2 regions of the Peribacillus sp. NJ4 genome follow, and region 2 is predicted to be linked to the other one. Evidence: a T-box and tRNA genes for the amino acid it is inferred to sense, from the RefSeq annotation. Region 2 holds a T-box; the other holds one or more tRNA genes.

Region 1 (9,983 bases), 990 kb from region 2:
CACTTGCCGCTGTAGCCACTGCCCTTGCACCGACCGTTCTTGCATACCGCATCATCTCATCCGTGCTTTCAGGAAGTGCCATTTCGACAAACCATTTTACTTGTCTACCATAAAGATGAATCTGGTCGATTGCCTGTGGGGCGCCGACATCACGCAATTCATGCGGACGATCAGCGGTAAGTACAATAAGCGGCACCCTTGAATAAAAAGCCTCAATGACGGCTGGATAAAAGTTTGCAGCGGCTGTACCGGACGTACAAAGAAGTCCGACAGGTTCCTTTAAGGCCTTAGCCAAACCAAGGGCAAAAAAAGCAGCCGAACGCTCATCCACATTAATATGAACTTCGATATCAGGGTGTTCCACTAGCAACAAAGCTAGGGGTGTGGATCGTGAACCCGGGCTCACCACCACATGCTTCATCTCATTTTGTGCCAGCTCATCGACAAATGAAGCAGCATATGCTGTCAATGCATCTCGGTCATTCATTAAGATTTCCTCCTAAAGCACTTAACATCGGATTGAATTTAATCCCCGTTTCCCGGAATTCACTTTCGGGAGTCGAATCCTCAACTACGCCGCATCCAGCAAAAAGCGATGCCTCATTGTTCTGTATAAGCGCAGATCGTATCCCTACAGCGAATTCCCCATTTCCATACGTATCCACCCAGCCTAGAGGACCCGCATAAAAGCCGCGTTCAAGACCTTCCATTTCCCGGATTCGGACAACGGCCTTTTCTTTTGGAAGTCCGCCCATAGCCGGTGTAGGATGTAGTTTCTCGACGAATTCAAAAATCGTGACACCTTCCTTGGATATTCCGCGGACCGGTGTATATAAATGCTGGATATGACGGTTTTTCATAAGTTTCGGTTCGGCCGGAACAATTACCTTTTCGCATACAGAATCAAAGGCATTCGATATCATCGACACGACATATTGGTGCTCTTGTAAATTCTTTTGGTCATGAAGCAATTCATCACCAAGACAAACATCTTCTTCCTCATCTTTCCCTCGCCCCATCGATCCAGCAAGACAGGTAGAAAATACTTCATTTCCCTGTTTCTTAATTAAACGTTCAGGAGTGGCACCGACAAAACAGTCACCACCAGCTTCCAAACTGAAAATATAGCTTAATGGCTGCTCAGCAATCAATTGTTCAAGCACTTTCCCTGAATCGATGGAACGCTCAAAAACCAGTCGAAGCTCCCTCGCCAAAACGATTTTGTCGAGATCTGTCGTCTTGATTTCCTGAACAGCCTCAGCGACCGTCCGTTTCCATTCGTCAGGTTTGACTTCCCTCTGCTTAACCAGGGAATTGTGACCCAATCCAGTGTCATCCAAGCTTTCGAAAAGGAAAGCTTCCCGTTCATTTATCATATCTATGAAGAGTTTTTCTGAATCATCAGGCGAACAAAGTAAGTTTGTCGTTAAGTAAGCTTGTTTCCCCACTATTGATAGCATGAAGGCAGGTATATAAAACAGGTTGTCCCCGAATTGATTCCAAAGGAGCGTACTGTTAGTTTCATAATCAAAAGAAAAGCCCCCAAACAGTAAAGGACCGGTCGCTTCTACATCAGTCAATCCTGTTTTGACAGCAGTATTCTGCAGTTTGATCCAGCTCTTTTCGACTTCTCTATAACGTTCGGCATTCGATGCCGCTTTGAGTTTCTTAACATTGCCTAAGCCGGTGATGGTTATTTCCTTTGCAGGGTCCTCCCAGAAAAAGCGTTCACCCGCGTACCGTTCTCTTCCAGCTTGATAAAATGAAAGGGGGTTCGTGCAATTAACTTTCTTAATATGACTGAATAGAACTTGATCATTCAAGTCCTTCGCCTTTTGTATAGCTGAAGCCAGTCCCTGAAACTGCCCAGTTTCTTCTGAGATAGCCAAAAAAATCCCCCCAAATGTACATTTTAAAAGCTTTTTAACCTATTTAAAGATACACCTCCATTCAACCTCATGTCAATAAAACGCCCCTATACCGAGCGATTCATGCCTGCTTTTTTCCTTATTATATGAATCTTAGCGAATGAAGAGAAATATCCTTTATTTTGGAAGAGAATCGTCCACGAAATCAATTGACACCCTTACCTAATTTTCCTATCCTTATTAGGATAACCTTTTGTGCAACATTTCAATATTTGTTATAATTTCGAGAGAACCAATAATGAGTTTGAGGAGAGAAATAATGCAAACAGAATACGACGGACTTCCCCTTAAACGGACCTGGAAGATTTGGTGGGAGTTAATTCGTCCACATACACTAACCGCAGCTTTTGTCCCGGTCTTACTTGGAACTATGATTGCACTTTTGGATGATGGAGTGAATTGGTTACTATTCGCTGCCATGATGATTGCAAGTATCCTGATTCAAGCTGCAACCAATTTATTCAATGAATACTATGATTTCAAGCGAGGCTTGGATACGGAGGAATCCGTAGGCATCGGTGGCGGAATCGTCCGTCATGGGATGACCCCCAAACTCATCATGACCTTGGCCCTTGGCATGTATGCCATCGCACTCATAATCGGAATCTATATCTGTGCCGCATCATCTTGGTGGCTTGCTGCAGTAGGACTGGTTTGCATGCTTGTCGGCTATCTTTATACAGGCGGTCCCCTACCCATTTCATATACACCATTCGGGGAACTTTTTTCTGGATTGTTCATGGGCTTTTTGATAATCCTGATCGCCTTTTTCATTCAAACCGGTCATGTTTCCTCAACAGCCATCTTAATTGCCATTCCAAGTGGAATATTGGTCGGGTTGATCAACTTATCCAATAACCTCCGTGACCATGATGGGGATAAGGCACATGGCCGCAAAACCATGCCTGTAGTGATGGGCAGGAAAAACGCCCTGAAATTCATGGCAATCATGTTTGCCTTCTCTTATCTATGGCTGGTTGGGTTAGTCCTTACCGGAAACGTAACAGCGTGGATTCTCCTTGCCTTCCTAAGCATCCCTAAAGCCATGGCCGCAATCAAAGGCTTCGTAGGTAAAACGCAGCCGATCACCATGGTGCCAGCAATGAAAGCCACGGCCCAGACGAACACCTTCTTTGGCTTACTCATGGCCATTGGATTATTCATCAGCTATCTAATATGATCTCCAAGGACTGAGCTCATCCGCTCAGTCCTTTTTTCTATCTTCCGTTCCATTTTGTTTTCCTATACTACGATTCGGGTAATAGATAATACAACCATCTTACCAATATAAAATGAGATATGGACTTTAGAAGGAGTGAAACGGATATGGCAACCAAACAGCAAATGCAAAAATTCAAAAAAGAACTGCTTCAAGAAAAAGATGAGCTTGGAAACAGGATTCAAAATGATGAACAATCCGTTCTGGATAAAAGCCAGACTGAATCCGTAGGGGAATTATCATCCTATGATAATCATCCTGCTGACCTAGGAACAGAATTATTCGAGATGGAACGGAACCAAGCATTGGATGAGCATGCACAATCTGAAATGGAGAAAATCGAAGAAGCATTGAATGCCATAGATGAGGGTACGTATGGCCATTGTGAAACCTGTGATATAGAAATCCCCATCGATAGGCTTGAAGCGATCCCAAGCACTCTTTACTGTGTCGAGCATGCCCCAGAACGGCCTACTATACAAGACCGACCAGTGGAAGAGGATATATTGATTCCATCTAAGGGTGATCATTTTGAAAATCGTCATGGAAATGAAATAGTGGATAAAGAGGATAGCTTTGGTGAAGTCGCCAAATTCGGTACATCCGAAACGCCATCTGATTACACCGGCGATCATGACAATTATAATGATCTTTATAAAACCGAAGATGAAACGGATGGATTTCCAGAAGACTATGAAGGATTTGCAGCAAATGATATCGAAGGAAAAAAATAGGGTGGATATACCGAACAAAAAGCAAAAGGAATATGAAGATACATTAGATGAAGAAAATATCGATTCCCAGCTTGGAAACATTCCTTATAAACAAAAAGATACTTATATCAATGAAAAGAAATGAAAAAAAGAAGCATACATGAATGTATGCTTCCTTTTTTGTTATGACCCGTACGGGATTCGAACCCGTGTTACCGCCGTGAAAGGGCGGTGTCTTAACCGCTTGACCAACGGGCCAAATGGCGGAGAAGGAGGGATTTGAACCCTCGCGCCGCTCGCGCGACCTACACCCTTAGCAGGGGCGCCTCTTCAGCCTCTTGAGTACTTCCCCATGGCTCCGCAGGTAGGACTCGAACCTACGACCGTTCGGTTAACAGCCGAATGCTCTACCACTGAGCTACTGCGGAACAATATGAATATGGTGGGCCTAAATGGACTCGAACCATCGACCTCACGCTTATCAGGCGTGCGCTCTAACCAGCTGAGCTATAGGCCCATATTTGGAGCGGGTGAAGGGAATCGAACCCTCATCATCAGCTTGGAAGGCTGAGGTTTTACCACTAAACTACACCCGCGAAATGGGGCGACTGATGGGAATCGAACCCACGAATGCCTGAACCACAATCAGGTGCGTTAACCACTTCGCCACAACCGCCGTAATATGAAAGATATGGTGGCTCAGGACGGAATCGAACCGCCGACACAAGGATTTTCAGTCCTTTGCTCTACCGACTGAGCTACTGAGCCACATTTGTATTAAATTTAAAAAATGGCGGTCCCGACGGGAATCGAACCCGCGATCTCCTGCGTGACAGGCAGGCATGTTAACCGCTACACCACGGGACCTAATAATTGCGGGGACAGGATTTGAACCTGCGACCTTCGGGTTATGAGCCCGACGAGCTACCGGACTGCTCCACCCCGCGACGGTAATAATGAAACGATTTGCATCAAGTTTTCGTGAATATTGTTTTTTCGCTTCCTCTATGTAAGGTTGTTTCAAAACAACTTGCTGCTTTTTAAAAAAATGGAGGAGGTAGAGGGATTCGAACCCCCGCGGGATTTGACTCCCCTGTCGGTTTTCAAGACCGATCCCTTCAGCCGAACTTGGGTATACCTCCACGGCTTTAAAAAATGCATATGGTGGACCTTGTAGGACTCGAACCTACGACCGGACGGTTATGAGCCGTCTGCTCTAACCAGCTGAGCTAAAGGTCCTTATATTTATTGGTAGCGGCGGAGGGGATCGAACCCCCGACCTCACGGGTATGAACCGTACGCTCTAGCCAGCTGAGCTACACCGCCAATATAATATAAGTATCTGATTGAAAAATGGTGGAGCCTAGCGGGATCGAACCGCTGACCTCCTGCGTGCAAGGCAGGCGCTCTCCCAGCTGAGCTAAGGCCCCATTCATTAAAAATCACGTGGTCGGGAAGACAGGATTCGAACCTGCGACCCCTTGGTCCCAAACCAAGTGCTCTACCAAGCTGAGCTACTTCCCGCAATAAAAACATGGTGCGCCCGGCGGGAGTCGAACCTACAACCTTCTGATTCGTAGTCAGATGCTCTATCCAATTGAGCTACGGGCGCATATTAAGATGGTGCCGAGGACCGGAATCGAACCGGTACGGTAGTCACCTACCGCAGGATTTTAAGTCCTGTGCGTCTGCCAGTTCCGCCACCCCGGCACATACGAAAAGTGGAGCGGAAGACGGGATTCGAACCCGCGACCCCAACCTTGGCAAGGTTGTATTCTACCACTGAACTACTTCCGCATGAAAGATGCGGGTGAAGGGACTTGAACCCCCACGCCTTGCGGCGCCAGATCCTAAGTCTGGTGCGTCTGCCAATTCCGCCACACCCGCATATAAAATGGTGAGCCATGAAGGATTCGAACCTTCGACCCTCTGATTAAAAGTCAGATGCTCTACCAACTGAGCTAATGGCTCGTGCTTGTACTATTTCAAAATATGGTGCCGGCAAGAGGACTTGAACCCCCAACCTACTGATTACAAGTCAGTTGCTCTACCAGTTGAGCTACACCGGCAGGTGTAAAATGGTGGAGGATGACGGGATCGAACCGCCGACCCTCTGCTTGTAAGGCAGATGCTCTCCCAGCTGAGCTAATCCTCCATATAAAACCTGCTTGGCGACGTCCTACTCTCACAGGGGGAAACCCCCAACTACCATCGGCGCTGAAGAGCTTAACTGCCGTGTTCGGAATGGGAACGGGTGTGACCTCTTCGCTATCGTCACCAAACATTGTTAACATTTTTTTAAGACATATATTATTATAACGTCTTTTCGAAAAAATGCAAGAAGAAATTTTCATTCCTTCAAAACTAGATAATAAGAAGGTATTTCATTTTTTTAAAGCGTTGGTTAAGTCCTCGATCTATTAGTATCAGTCAGCTCCACATGTCGCCACGCTTCCACCTCTGACCTATCAACCTGATCATCTTTCAGGGATCTTACTAGCTTGCGCCATGGGAAATCTCATCTTGAGGGGGGCTTCATGCTTAGATGCTTTCAGCACTTATCCCGTCCGCACGTAGCTACCCAGCTATGCCTTTGGCAAGACAACTGGTACACCAGCGGTGCGTCCATCCCGGTCCTCTCGTACTAAGGACAGCTCCTCTCAAATTTCCTGCGCCCGCGACGGATAGGGACCGAACTGTCTCACGACGTTCTGAACCCAGCTCGCGTACCGCTTTAATGGGCGAACAGCCCAACCCTTGGGACCGACTACAGCCCCAGGATGCGATGAGCCGACATCGAGGTGCCAAACCTCCCCGTCGATGTGGACTCTTGGGGGAGATAAGCCTGTTATCCCCGGGGTAGCTTTTATCCGTTGAGCGATGGCCCTTCCATGCGGAACCACCGGATCACTAAGCCCGACTTTCGTCCCTGCTCGACTTGTAGGTCTCGCAGTCAAGCTCCCTTGTGCCTTTACACTCTACGAATGATTTCCAACCATTCTGAGGGAACCTTTGGGCGCCTCCGTTACTCTTTAGGAGGCGACCGCCCCAGTCAAACTGCCCACCTGACACTGTCTCCCACCCCGATAAGGGGCGCGGGTTAGAATTTCAATACAGCCAGGGTAGTATCCCACCAACGCCTCCACCGAAGCTAGCGCTCCGGCTTCTCAGGCTCCTACCTATCCTGTACAAGCTGTACCAAAATTCAATATCAGGCTGCAGTAAAGCTCCACGGGGTCTTTCCGTCCTGTCGCGGGTAACCTGCATCTTCACAGGTACTATAATTTCACCGAGTCTCTCGTTGAGACAGTGCCCAGATCGTTACACCTTTCGTGCGGGTCGGAACTTACCCGACAAGGAATTTCGCTACCTTAGGACCGTTATAGTTACGGCCGCCGTTTACTGGGGCTTCGGTTCAAAGCTTCGCTTGCGCTAACCTCTCCCCTTAACCTTCCAGCACCGGGCAGGTGTCAGCCCCTATACTTCGCCTTGCGGCTTCGCAGAGACCTGTGTTTTTGCTAAACAGTCGCCTGGGCCTATTCACTGCGGCTTTTCCGGGCTATTCACCCTAAAAAGCACCCCTTCTCCCGAAGTTACGGGGTCATTTTGCCGAGTTCCTTAACGAGAGTTCTCTCGCACACCTTAGGATTCTCTCCTCGCCTACCTGTGTCGGTTTGCGGTACGGGCACCTTACATCTCACTAGAGGCTTTTCTTGGCAGCGTGGAATCAGGAACTTCGGTACTATATTTCCCTCGCCATCACAGCTCCGCCTTAATGGAAACGGGATTTGCCTCGTTTCCGGCCTAACTGCTTGGACGCGCATATCCAACAGCGCGCTTACCCTATCCTTCTGCGTCCCCCCATCGTTCAAACGATGTATAGGTGGTACAGGAATATCAACCTGTTGTCCATCGCCTACGCCTTTCGGCCTCGGCTTAGGTCCCGACTAACCCTGAGCGGACGAGCCTTCCTCAGGAAACCTTAGGCATTCGGTGGAAGGGATTCTCACCCTTCTTTCGCTACTCATACCGGCATTCTCACTTCTAAGCGCTCCACCAGTCCTTCCGGTCTGACTTCAACGCCCTTAGAACGCTCTCCTACCATCGACACCTAATGGTGTCAATCCACAGCTTCGGTGATACGTTTAGCCCCGGTACATTTTCGGCGCGGAGTCACTCGACCAGTGAGCTATTACGCACTCTTTAAATGGTGGCTGCTTCTGAGCCAACATCCTGGTTGTCTAAGCAACTCCACATCCTTTTCCACTTAACGTATACTTTGGGACCTTAGCTGGTGGTCTGGGCTGTTTCCCTTTCGACTACGGATCTTATCACTCGCAGTCTGACTCCCAAGAATAAGTATTTGGCATTCGGAGTTTGACTGAATTCGGTAACCCGTTGGGGGCCCCTAGTCCAATCAGTGCTCTACCTCCAATACTCTCATCTTGAGGCTAGCCCTAAAGCTATTTCGGAGAGAACCAGCTATCTCCAGGTTCGATTGGAATTTCTCCGCTACCCACACCTCATCCCCGCACTTTTCAACGTGCGTGGGTTCGGGCCTCCATTCAGTGTTACCTGAACTTCACCCTGGACATGGGTAGATCACCTGGTTTCGGGTCTACGACCTCATACTCATTCGCCCTATTCAGACTCGCTTTCGCTGCGGCTCCGTCTTATCAACTTAACCTCGCATGAAATCGTAACTCGCCGGTTCATTCTACAAAAGGCACGCCATTACCCATTAACGGGCTTTGACTACTTGTAGGCACACGGTTTCAGGATCTATTTCACTCCCCTTCCGGGGTGCTTTTCACCTTTCCCTCACGGTACTGGTTCACTATCGGTCACTAGGGAGTATTTAGCCTTGGGAGATGGTCCTCCCTGCTTCCGACGGGATTTCTCGTGTCCCGCCGTACTCAGGATCCACTCAGGAGGGAACGAAGTTTCAACTACAGGGTTTTTACCTTCTTTGACGGACCTTTCCAGATCACTTCATTTACCCCGTTCCTTTGTAACTCCATGTTGAGTGTCCTACAACCCCAAGAGGCAAGCCTCTTGGTTTGGGCTAATTCCGTTTCGCTCGCCGCTACTCAGGAAATCGCATTTGCTTTCTCTTCCTCCGGGTACTTAGATGTTTCAGTTCCCCGGGTCTGCCTTCAGTACCCTATGTATTCAGGTAAAGATACTGTTCCATTACGAACAGTGGGTTTCCCCATTCGGAAATCTCCGGATCAAAGCTTACTTACAGCTCCCCGAAGCATATCGGTGTTAGTCCCGTCCTTCATCGGCTCCTAGTGCCAAGGCATCCACCGTGCGCCCTTTCTAACTTAACCGTTAAAAAGATCTTACAGATGCTTTGAAAAAAATTAATTGCCTTCTATCTATTATCTAGTTTTCAAGGAACAAAGCAGAAAGAATCCATCACATCGTGATGCTTGTCTTTCCTATTTGAATGAATTACTCATTCAAAACTGAACAAAACAAAAGCGCTCTCGTAATTATCCTTAGAAAGGAGGTGATCCAGCCGCACCTTCCGATACGGCTACCTTGTTACGACTTCACCCCAATCATCTGTCCCACCTTAGGCGGCTGGCTCCATAAAGGTTACCTCACCGACTTCGGGTGTTACAAACTCTCGTGGTGTGACGGGCGGTGTGTACAAGGCCCGGGAACGTATTCACCGCGGCATGCTGATCCGCGATTACTAGCGATTCCGGCTTCATGTAGGCGAGTTGCAGCCTACAATCCGAACTGAGAATGGCTTTATGGGATTCGCTTACCTTCGCAGGTTTGCAGCCCTTTGTACCATCCATTGTAGCACGTGTGTAGCCCAGGTCATAAGGGGCATGATGATTTGACGTCATCCCCACCTTCCTCCGGTTTGTCACCGGCAGTCACCTTAGAGTGCCCAACTGAATGCTGGCAACTAAGATCAAGGGTTGCGCTCGTTGCGGGACTTAACCCAACATCTCACGACACGAGCTGACGACAACCATGCACCACCTGTCACTCTGTCCCCCGAAGGGGAAAGCCCTATCTCTAGGGTTGTCAGAGGATGTCAAGACCTGGTAAGGTTCTTCGCGTTGCTTCGAATTAAACCACATGCTCCACCGCTTGTGCGGG
Region 2 (9,983 bases):
TTTCCAGTTTAGCTTTGTTCATTAAAGAGGCGGCTGAAAGGAAAGAAATCACGGCAACCCTTATCCGCAATTCAGATCTTATTCCCATAATCGAAAAAGGAGTGCCGCTAATTAAAGGAGCCTTTGATAAGCTGCCTGATTTTGTTCTGTTCATGGATAAAGACATTCATTTGGCACGCCATTTGGAATTGCTCGGCATCCCCGTACATAACAGCAGTACGGCAATCGACATTTGCGACAGCAAAGCAAAAACACATCAAGCATTGGCCAGTCATGGCATACCGATGCCAAAAACCTTGTTTCCACCTTTCACGTACGAAGGTATTGAAAGGGTCAATATGGATGCCTTCATACAAATCGGCATTGAACTTGGGTATCCACTTATCGTTAAGGAAGCATACGGTTCTTTTGGGGAACAAGTATATTTGATCCAAACAGAGGATGAGTTACTAAAGACCATCCGCAATCTTGGCCACAAACCATTTATCATTCAGGAATTCATCGAACATAGTAAAGGACGGGATATTCGTGTGAATGTCGTCGGCAATCAAGTCATCGCAGCGATGCAACGCCATTCCGAGAACGACTTCCGAGCTAATATGACTGCCGGTGGTCAGGCTGCCCCCTATACACCCACTAGGGAAGAAGCACAACTTGCCATCCGTTGTGCGGAGATACTAGGTGCCGACTTCGCTGGCGTCGATTTGTTGTTCGGTAAAGAGGGTCCGCTTTTGTGCGAAGTGAATTCGAATTCGCATTTACTAAATATTTATGAATGTACTGGCATCAACATCGCTGATAGCATGTTCGATTATATCTTGAACAAATTAGGAAAGGGAAGTGCATCTGATGAAAAAACAAGCAGGTTGGTTGATTTATAACCGTGAGGATGCCTTGAAAAATCAAGGATACATAGATTGGATGCTTGACGAAGCCAGTAAGCTTGATCTTGATTTACACTTTTACCATCGGGAAGACCTTAGAATCGGTCATCGTTCCAACGAATTGTACGTGGAACATACAGCTCAGCCAATCGTATTGCCAGACTTTGCTATCGTCCGGGCCATCGATCCTTTTCTAACAAGGCAACTGGAGCAAATGGGGATTGCCTGCTTTAACTCCTCATTCGTATCGGAAATCGCTAATGACAAAGCAAGGACGCATCAATATTTGTCCTCGATGGGAATTCCAATGGCCGATACCATATATTGCAACGGAAAGCCGAATGCCGATGACATGGAGTTCCCTTTCATTGCTAAAGAAACACGTGGCCGCGGCGGGAAACAAGTGTATTTAATCGAGCATGCCGATGATTTGGCCGAACTGAATGACGGAAATTGGATTGTCCAAAAACCCGGCTTATTCGGAAAGGATATCCGCGTTTTTGTAATTGGTAAAAAAGTGAAGGCTGCTGTACTTAGGGAATCCGCTTCAAGTTTCAAGGCAAATTATACGCTAGGGGGATCGGCTTCCATATATGAGCTGACCGCTTCCGATTTAGCCCTTGTAGAAAGAGTTATCGAAGCGTTTGATTTCGGTCTGGTCGGGATCGATTTCATATTTGCCGAGGATGGCAGCCTCATGCTCAACGAAATCGAGGATGTCGTCGGCAGCCGGACATTAAGTGCACTAAGTGACATCAATATCGTATCGGAGTACCTTACATTCATAAAAGAAAGTCTATCCTCCTAACGGAACATTTGATTTTCGAATCAATGTCGTCCAACACAAAAAAGGATGAACCGGCATATTAGCTAGTTCATCCTTTTGTTTTACAGTTGTTTCAGTTCGCTGATCCTGTGGATCACAGAGTCGCGTTTTTCGCTATAGTCTTTTTCTTTGGCACGTTCTTCTTCAATGACGCTTGCCGGCGCCTTTTTAACGAAGCCCTCATTGCCTAATTTTTTCTGAACGCGTTCAACTTCTTTATTAAGTTTGTCGAGTTCTTTTTCAAGACGTTTCACTTCTTCGTCGATATTGATCAGCCCTGTCAGCGGAAGGATTAGTTCTACGCCAGTTACGACAGCTGTCATGGCTTGAGCAGGTTCTTCGACTTCGATACCGATCGTCAATTGTTCAGGATTACAGAAACGCTCGATATAACTGCTGTTTTTCTGTAACGTTTCTAAGATGGACTCATCTTTCGCTTTTAAAATCAAATTGATTTTTTTGCTTAGCGGCGTGTTCACCTCAGCACGGATATTACGGACGGAGCGGATGATTTCAACAAGCAGCTTCATTTCCTCGGCTGCAGCTGTATCTGTCAATCCTTCATTCACTTCCGGCCAAGCGGCAACAGTGATCGACTCACCTTCATGCGGAAGGTTCTGCCAGATTTCTTCGGTAATGAATGGCATGAACGGGTGCAACAATCTCATCGTATTATCCAGTACATAAGCCAAGATCGAGCGCGTCGTTTTCTTAGCCGCTTCATCTTCGCCATATAACGGAAGCTTCGCCATTTCAATATACCAGTCACAGAAATCATCCCAAATGAAGTTGTAAAGCACACGGCCGACTTCACCGAACTCATAACGGTCAGCGAGTCTTGTCACGTTTGAAATCGTTTCGTTCAAACGTGTCAAAATCCATTTATCGGCTACAGATTTTTCACCGCTTAAATCGATTTCGTCATACGTCATGCCATTCATGTTCATTAATGCAAAACGGGATGCGTTCCAAATTTTGTTGGAGAAGTTCCAAACCGCTTCCACTTTTTCCGTGCTGTAACGAAGGTCCTGACCTGGTGAGCTGCCCGTTGATAAGAAGTACCGCAGCGAATCGGCACCGTATTGATCGATGACATCCATCGGATCGACACCGTTACCAAGCGATTTACTCATCTTGCGTCCTTGTTCGTCACGAACAAGACCGTGAATCAGTACATCTTCAAATGGACGTTCGCCCGTGAACTCAAGTGCTTGGAAAATCATCCGTGAAACCCAGAAGAAAATGATATCATAGCCTGTCACTAGCGCTCCTGTTGGGTAGTATCGTTTGAAATCGACGCTGTCTTTGTCAGGCCAACCCATAGTCGAGAACGGCCATAAAGCCGAGCTGAACCATGTATCCAGAACGTCTGTATCCTGTTCCCAGTTTTCAGCATCCGCAGGCTCCTCATGTCCTACATACACTTCACCTGTTTCTTTATGGTACCAGGCTGGAATGCGGTGACCCCACCAAAGCTGACGGGAAATGCACCAGTCGCGGATATTTTCCATCCAATGGAGATACGTTTTCTCGAAACGATCCGGTACGAAATGAACTTTTTCCTCATCGGATCCTTTTTGAAGATCAACGGATGCATCAGCTAGAGGCTGCATTTTTACGAACCATTGAGTCGATAGATATGGTTCAACAACAGCACCGCTTCTCTCTGAATGACCGACTGAGTGAAGGTGATCTTCGATTTTGAATAGTACTCCTTCTTCCTGAAGGTCTTTGACGATTTGTTTACGGCATTCAAAACGGTCCATGCCTTCATATTTACCGGCCTTTTCATTCATCGAGCCATCTTCATGCATGACAAGGATGCGCTCCAAATCGTGACGGTTCCCGATTTCGAAGTCATTCGGATCATGAGCAGGAGTAATTTTAACCGCGCCTGAACCGAATTCCATATCGACATAGTCATCACCGACAATCGGGATTTCCCGGCCTGTAATTGGCAAGCGAACCTTTTTGCCGATCAAGTGTTTATACCGATCATCTTCAGGATGTACAGCAACCGCAGTATCGCCAAGCATCGTTTCCGGACGGGTTGTGGCTATTTCAATTTCACCTGATCCGTCAACTAACGGATATTTCAAATGGTAAAATGCGCCCTGTACATCTTTGTAAATAACCTCGATATCGGATAACGCCGTTTTCGTTGATGGATCCCAGTTGATGATGTATTCACCGCGATAAATCAAGTCCTTCTTATAAAGCGAAACGAACACTTCGCGCACTGCTTTTGAAAGCCCTTCATCAAGAGTGAAGCGTTCACGGGTATAATCAAGTCCAAGACCCAGCTTTGACCATTGTTCACGGATATGGCTCGCGTATTGCTCTTTCCATTTCCATGTCTCTTCCACGAACTTTTCACGTCCAAGGTCATAACGGCTCACGCCTTCCGCACGAAGTTTCTGTTCAACTTTCGCTTGAGTGGCGATACCGGCATGATCCATGCCCGGCAACCATAAAACATCATAGCCTTGCATCCTTTTCATGCGTGTCAATATATCTTGAAGTGTCGTATCCCATGCGTGGCCTAGATGCAGCTTACCAGTCACGTTCGGCGGGGGGATGACAATCGTATATGGTTCTTTTTTATCGTCACCCGTCGTTTCGAAAAACTTCCCATCAAGCCACCATTTGTAGCGGCCTTTCTCTATCGTCTGCGGATCATATTTAGTCGGCATCGAAATTTGGTTCTCTTCCATGTCATTTCCTCCTTATTTAGGCATAAAAAAAACTTCCATCATCACAAAAGGACGAAGGAAGTTGTTCGCGGTGCCACCTTTTTTCCGAAAAAGTAAAAAATCTCTTTCGGCTCTCAAATCGGATAACGGCTCTTCACCGGCCTTCGCTACTAAAGATCTTTCACGAAAACTGCTCGCGGACGACTTCGGATGCTGCTGCCTGGAAACCTCGCACCAATTGGTTTCCTCTCTGAAAAGTGCATTTCATCTTACTATTTCCGGTCTTTGCATTGATTTATATTCATATGTAAAATCACTGAATGCATATAGTATATAGTACAAAAAATATGGGGCTCCAGTCAATCATCTTTTCGCTTTCTTTCTTTAGGAAGCATTCCATTACATGCATTCGATCCCGCTGCCCGGCCATTTTCTTTATTTTATCCTCCAGGAACAGTGAATGTGACGGTTTTTTCACCTTTTCCACTACCAGCCCATAGAATATAAGAAGCCCTAAAAAGGAAGGTAATAATATGAAGCGAAGATATACCCCCTATACTTTACCGCCATGGATGAAAAAATTCAGGGGTGTTTGCCAGCAGTTCATCATCCCCTTTGTCGTATTCCAAGGATTGCGTACGCTGATCTTCCCTACTTTCTTCGATATGCTCCTGCTAATCGCCTTTATTTTCTTGGCCATGTCTTTGTATTTCGAATGGATTTAATTATTCCCTTACAGCAAAAAAATATACATGACTGGAGATTATCCAATCATGTATATTTAGCTTGGGGGTGATTGCTCTTCTTTGGCAGCCTCGGCAGCCGCCTTTTTCTTCTGTTCGATCTCTTCGATTTTCATCACCATATACTCAATATTCTTCAGGAGCCAAAATTGCCGCTGCAGTTGAGTAACATTATCAAGCTCTGAACGATGTCCCCTGCCATCGGAATAACCCTTCACTAATTCCAAAGCTGATCCAGGGAAAGCCAGATAACTTTGCATGAGCAGCAATTCTTCTTCTTTCAACGGAAAATAACGAAAATAGTTATATAGCCAGTCGACGCAGTCATCGCATTGGACAGGATAGGTCCTGGCCGACTTAACGAGAAATGGCAGTAAATCGAAATGAGGCGGTGCCGTATTCGAATTCTCAAAATTGATGAAGTAGCCATATCCGCGTTCGTCATAAACGAAATGCTTCAAAGAGACCTTTCCGTGCGTGACAACTGTTCGAACCTTTTCACTTTCCTTCGTTTTTTCATACCAAGTTTCAAACTTCTTGATCGAGTACTTCATTGCCTGTGAAATATCAGTGTAGAAAGAACAAACCGTCATTTCGACTGGAGACATATACCACTTCTTTTCACAGCTGACAATATACTCATCCATAAAGTCCTTCTCATTATTCCAGGCATCAAGCGTCCGCTCATAATGGGCTTCCCGTTCCTCTGGATCCACCTGTATTTCCCTAACGGACAGCGTATGCATCCGGGCAAGCTCCCTGAACATTTGCTTATGCTTTTCAACGCGCTCCCCGTCCCCTTCATTATTCAACCAGGGCATCAGGTAATACAAACGTCCATTATGAAGAACGGCGTAACGCTGATCCATCGTTTGATAAATGGGAACGATCCGGTTATAGCCGCGATGGTACAGTTTTTGAACATTTTTTATAAAATCAATGCCGTTATGCGGTAAAATCGATTTCAAGGCAAATGTACCGCGATCAGTGTATACTTTTTTTACACGCCCGAAATCTTCAATGTATTGTACATACATGGCATATTCCTTCAAGACGGTTTCCGTGTCAAGATCCCGATTAGCAGGCTGCTGATTCTCGTTTTCCCTCACGAGACTCACTCACTTTCTCTAAAAAAACTCAACCCGATTCCTCTAGCCACCAAAGTCCAGTGGCCAATCAGGCTGCTCTAACGCCGTTCAACAACTTTATCCTAGTAAAAAACAGGAGCAGACCATATGCTCTGCTCTCTGTCCTGGTCAATTCTTATATGCAACCGCCTTCGGTATATAGATGACTTGCCCTTCATGGACGTTTTGATTCGACTCCAATTCATTGCTGAAAAGTATGGATTGAACCGTAACATCATAACGTTGAGCCAAGTCATCAATCGTTTCCCCTTGCTGGACAATGCAAACCTTCATCCTTACCAATTCTTCTTCTTGTTTCCGTCCGAATAAATCCATGATGGAAAGCTGCTTTTCATCATGATCAGCCGTATCTTTATCATCACGCTCAGCTGCTTGTTTCCTGCCTTTGAAATTTTTGACTTCCTTGGCTGGGGGCGCTGGTCTTTCCCTCTTTTTGAATAAATCGCTTATGGATGAATTGGACTCCTCTTCCTGTTCCACCTTCACATGTTCATTTAGGATAGGTCCCGTTACAACGTCATTTTCTTCCTGCCGGATGACGTCCTCGGTTTCAAGATTTGAAACTGGGCTATCTTGATGAGGCTCTTCTACCACTTCTTCTTTCAAAGTCACTCTAGGAGTCTCCGTCTCCACTATGGAATCCTGCCTGCTTACATCTTCCTCCAGTTTCTCCTCATCCACGAATGACACAGGTACCTCCTCTGTGGAGTCAGGCTGATCACTTATAAAATTCACTTCTTCCTCTTCAGCATCTTCCTGTCTGTGCACTTCCGTTTCCCACTCCTCCTCTTCAGGATATGGTGAAACGGGAATTTCAAAAACTGGGGCACTATGCTGATCGCTTAAATAGATTGGTTCCTCTTCTTCTTCTTCGTTCGCTTCAGATACTCGCCTTGCCTCTGCAGAAAAAGGCGTGTATAACTCTTCCTCCTGCTCATCACGGAAAACAGGCTGAAAATCCGGGATTGGCGGCACTGCAGCCGCATAAGGAATGTATGACTCATTTTCCCCATCCGTTTCTTCTCCCTCTGTTTCCCCAACTTCCTGCTCCGTATCGAACCGTTCTTCCACATATGAATCATTATAGATTCCGGTTATCAACAAATCCGCCTGCAATTTCAAACAGTTTAGCTCAGGCAGGGCATAATCAAAGCTTTGAATAGAGACATCGATCTCCTCTAATGAGGCAATCCGATTATTCGGAATCGTTATATCAACCGGAAAACGGTGTGTGAACTCATTAAGTCCATTGGGATGCCTCTCGACCTTTTGAACGGATTTTGGCAAAAAGGTCTGTGAAAACTCCTCTTCCTCACCATTTTGCGAGTCTTTGTATTCACCGCATAAATCTAACGAGCCTCGTATAAAAACATATTGATCACTTTCTTGAATCGTCACATTCGGATCCAGGGAAATGGAATAGAGCTCAGCCACTTCCTGTCCCTTCTGGAACCAAACGGATTCCTCTAAAGAAAATCGTAAATACGATTCATTTTCTTGCGACAAGACAACTCCTCCTTTCAGCTTCAGGAAACGGTACCTATACCATTATCAATCTATGAAGGTAGGAAGATGATTATTCCTTAATTCCATTTGCCGCCATCCAGATCTATCCTGAACCACTAAAAAGGAGGAGATTCTACTTTTCCAGGCTAAAATCAATGTAGAATTGGATCAATCGGCCTTCAACCATTTAAATTTGGTCCTAAAATCAGTTATTCGGTCCTATCTCCATTTTATTTCGACCTTCAATCTATTTATTCGTCCTACCTCCCTATTATTTCGGCCTTCAACCTTTTATTCTGTCCTATCTCCCTATTATTTCGGCCTTCAACCTTTTATTCTGTCCTATCTCCCTATTAATACGGCCTTCAACCTTTTATCCCGTCCTACCACCCTATTAATTCAGCCTTCAACCTTTTATTCCGTCCTATCACCCTTTTATTCGGCCTTCAACTTTTAATCAGCATTCTTCCGCTTACTGATTGAATTCAAAAAAACAGGCTACCATTCTCCCAAAGTTTTTGGGAAAATGGTAGCCTGTTTAATATTTATGATTGCTTAATTAGCCAGATAGTTTTTTTGCATCATTTTTTTAATTTTGCAAAGGCCTGTTCTGCCGCTTCAATGGTCTTTTCGATATCTTCATCACTATGTGCTGTTGATAGGAATAAACCTTCAAACTGGGATGGCGGCAAGTAGATGCCTTGATTCGCCATTTCCCTATAGTAAGAAGCAAAGAACTCTAAATCGGATGTTTTTGCTGTATCATAATTTACGACTTCTTCATTTGTAAAGAAAAGTCCAATCATGGAACCGGCACGGTTGAATGTATGGGGAACTCCGTATTTTTCCGCTGCTTCTCCAATGCCTTTTTCGAGGATATCACCTTTTCGGGTGAACTCTTCATAAGATTCTGGAGTCAATTGGCTCAGCGTTTCAAGACCAGCCGTCATGGCCAGAGGGTTTCCAGACAATGTTCCCGCTTGATAGATTGTCCCACTCGGGGCGATTCGTTCCATGAATTCGCGCTTTCCTCCGAAAGCTCCGACCGGCAAGCCACCGCCAATTACTTTCCCAAGGCAAGTCAGGTCCGGTACGATGCCAAAATAGCCTTGTGCACAATTATAGCCGACACGGAACCCGGTCATCACTTCGTCAAAGATCAATAGAGCCCCGTATTGGGTCGTCACTTCACGTAAGCCTTCGAGGAAACCTGGCTGTGGCGGAACGACGCCCATGTTCCCCGCAACAGGTTCTACGATGATACAGGCGATGTCTTCGCCAAATTGTTCAAACGCATATTTGGTTGCAGCAAGATCATTATATGGTACGGTAATCGTATTTTTCGCAATGCCTTCCGGTACTCCCGGGCTATCGGGTAAACCTAATGTTGCAACACCGGATCCCGCTTTGATTAGCAATGAATCGCCATGCCCATGATAAGAACCTTCGAATTTCAGGATTTTATCCCGGCCTGTAAAGCCTCGCGCCAATCTTAGGGCACTCATCGTCGCTTCGGTTCCTGAAGATACCATCCGGATCATCTCAATCGAAGGCACCCGTTCAATGACCAACTTAGCCAGTTCATTCTCAATCAGTGTAGAGGTTCCAAAGCTTGTACCTGATTCCGCTACCTTTTTCAAAGATTCCACGACACGGTCATTCGTGTGACCCAGGATAAGCGGTCCCCATGAAAGAACATAGTCTATATATTCATTCCCATCGATATCATACATTTTTGAGCCTTTTCCGCGCTCCATGAAAATTGGATCCATGTCCACAGATTTGAAGGCACGTACCGGGCTGTTCACGCCGCCTGGCATCAAGTTTTTTGCTTCGGCAAACGCTTTTTTCGATTTTTCATATGACCGCATGATTCAATCCCCTTTTCCATTACAGGTTTTATTTGTCATCATCCTTGATTATCTTCGTTTATCCAGCGTGCTACCTCTTTTGAAAAATACGTAATGATCAAGTCGGAACCTGCGCGTTTCAAGCCTGTCAGCATTTCCATCACTATCGCTTTTTCATCAATCCAGCCATTTTTGGCAGCTGCCTTAACCATTGAATATTCACCGCTGACATTATAGGAAACAATCGGGAGATTAAAGTTATTCTTAACGTCCCTGATGATGTCCATGTAGGATAGGGCTGGTTTTACGATTAGGAAATCCGCACCTTCAGCA

What was found. The T-box of region 2 lies ahead of QUF94_RS08500 (valine--tRNA ligase). A T-box ahead of a tRNA ligase gene usually reads a tRNA of that ligase, here a tRNA-Val.
Region 1: it has a tRNA-Val gene. The T-box ahead of QUF94_RS08500 (valine--tRNA ligase) is inferred to sense a tRNA for this amino acid. The anticodon was not compared.

Annotation. Positions count from the first base shown of each region.
Region 1 is NZ_JAUCFQ010000001.1:702,338-712,320, reverse strand. It holds gene menD (2-succinyl-5-enolpyruvyl-6-hydroxy-3-cyclohexene-1-carboxylic-acid synthase) at 1-487, opposite strand, end outside; gene QUF94_RS03640 (isochorismate synthase) at 480-1,889, opposite strand; gene QUF94_RS03635 (1,4-dihydroxy-2-naphthoate polyprenyltransferase) at 2,188-3,108, shown strand; gene QUF94_RS03630 (TraR/DksA C4-type zinc finger protein) at 3,255-3,881, shown strand; gene QUF94_RS03625 (hypothetical protein) at 3,883-4,005, shown strand; tRNA gene QUF94_RS03620 (tRNA-Glu) at 4,047-4,118, opposite strand; tRNA gene QUF94_RS03615 (tRNA-Ser) at 4,122-4,212, opposite strand; tRNA gene QUF94_RS03610 (tRNA-Asn) at 4,214-4,288, opposite strand; tRNA gene QUF94_RS03605 (tRNA-Ile) at 4,301-4,377, opposite strand; tRNA gene QUF94_RS03600 (tRNA-Gly) at 4,383-4,456, opposite strand; tRNA gene QUF94_RS03595 (tRNA-His) at 4,461-4,536, opposite strand; tRNA gene QUF94_RS03590 (tRNA-Phe) at 4,553-4,628, opposite strand; tRNA gene QUF94_RS03585 (tRNA-Asp) at 4,652-4,727, opposite strand; tRNA gene QUF94_RS03580 (tRNA-Met) at 4,734-4,807, opposite strand; tRNA gene QUF94_RS03575 (tRNA-Ser) at 4,910-5,002, opposite strand; tRNA gene QUF94_RS03570 (tRNA-Ile) at 5,023-5,099, opposite strand; tRNA gene QUF94_RS03565 (tRNA-Met) at 5,110-5,186, opposite strand; tRNA gene QUF94_RS03560 (tRNA-Ala) at 5,215-5,290, opposite strand; tRNA gene QUF94_RS03555 (tRNA-Pro) at 5,308-5,384, opposite strand; tRNA gene QUF94_RS03550 (tRNA-Arg) at 5,396-5,472, opposite strand; tRNA gene QUF94_RS03545 (tRNA-Leu) at 5,482-5,570, opposite strand; tRNA gene QUF94_RS03540 (tRNA-Gly) at 5,583-5,657, opposite strand; tRNA gene QUF94_RS03535 (tRNA-Leu) at 5,666-5,747, opposite strand; tRNA gene QUF94_RS03530 (tRNA-Lys) at 5,756-5,831, opposite strand; tRNA gene QUF94_RS03525 (tRNA-Thr) at 5,854-5,929, opposite strand; tRNA gene QUF94_RS03520 (tRNA-Val) at 5,940-6,015, opposite strand; rRNA gene rrf (5S ribosomal RNA) at 6,027-6,142, opposite strand; rRNA gene QUF94_RS03510 (23S ribosomal RNA) at 6,261-9,193, opposite strand; rRNA gene QUF94_RS03505 (16S ribosomal RNA) at 9,369-9,983, opposite strand, start outside.
Region 2 is NZ_JAUCFQ010000001.1:1,689,661-1,699,643, reverse strand. It holds gene QUF94_RS08510 (ATP-grasp domain-containing protein) at 1-881, shown strand, start outside; gene QUF94_RS08505 (ATP-grasp domain-containing protein) at 850-1,692, shown strand; gene QUF94_RS08500 (valine--tRNA ligase) at 1,773-4,424, opposite strand; T-box leader at 4,469-4,698, opposite strand; gene QUF94_RS08495 (hypothetical protein) at 4,937-5,128, shown strand; gene ysxE (spore coat protein YsxE) at 5,185-6,264, opposite strand; gene spoVID (stage VI sporulation protein D) at 6,403-7,800, opposite strand; gene hemL (glutamate-1-semialdehyde 2,1-aminomutase) at 8,382-9,671, opposite strand; gene hemB (porphobilinogen synthase) at 9,710-9,983, opposite strand, start outside.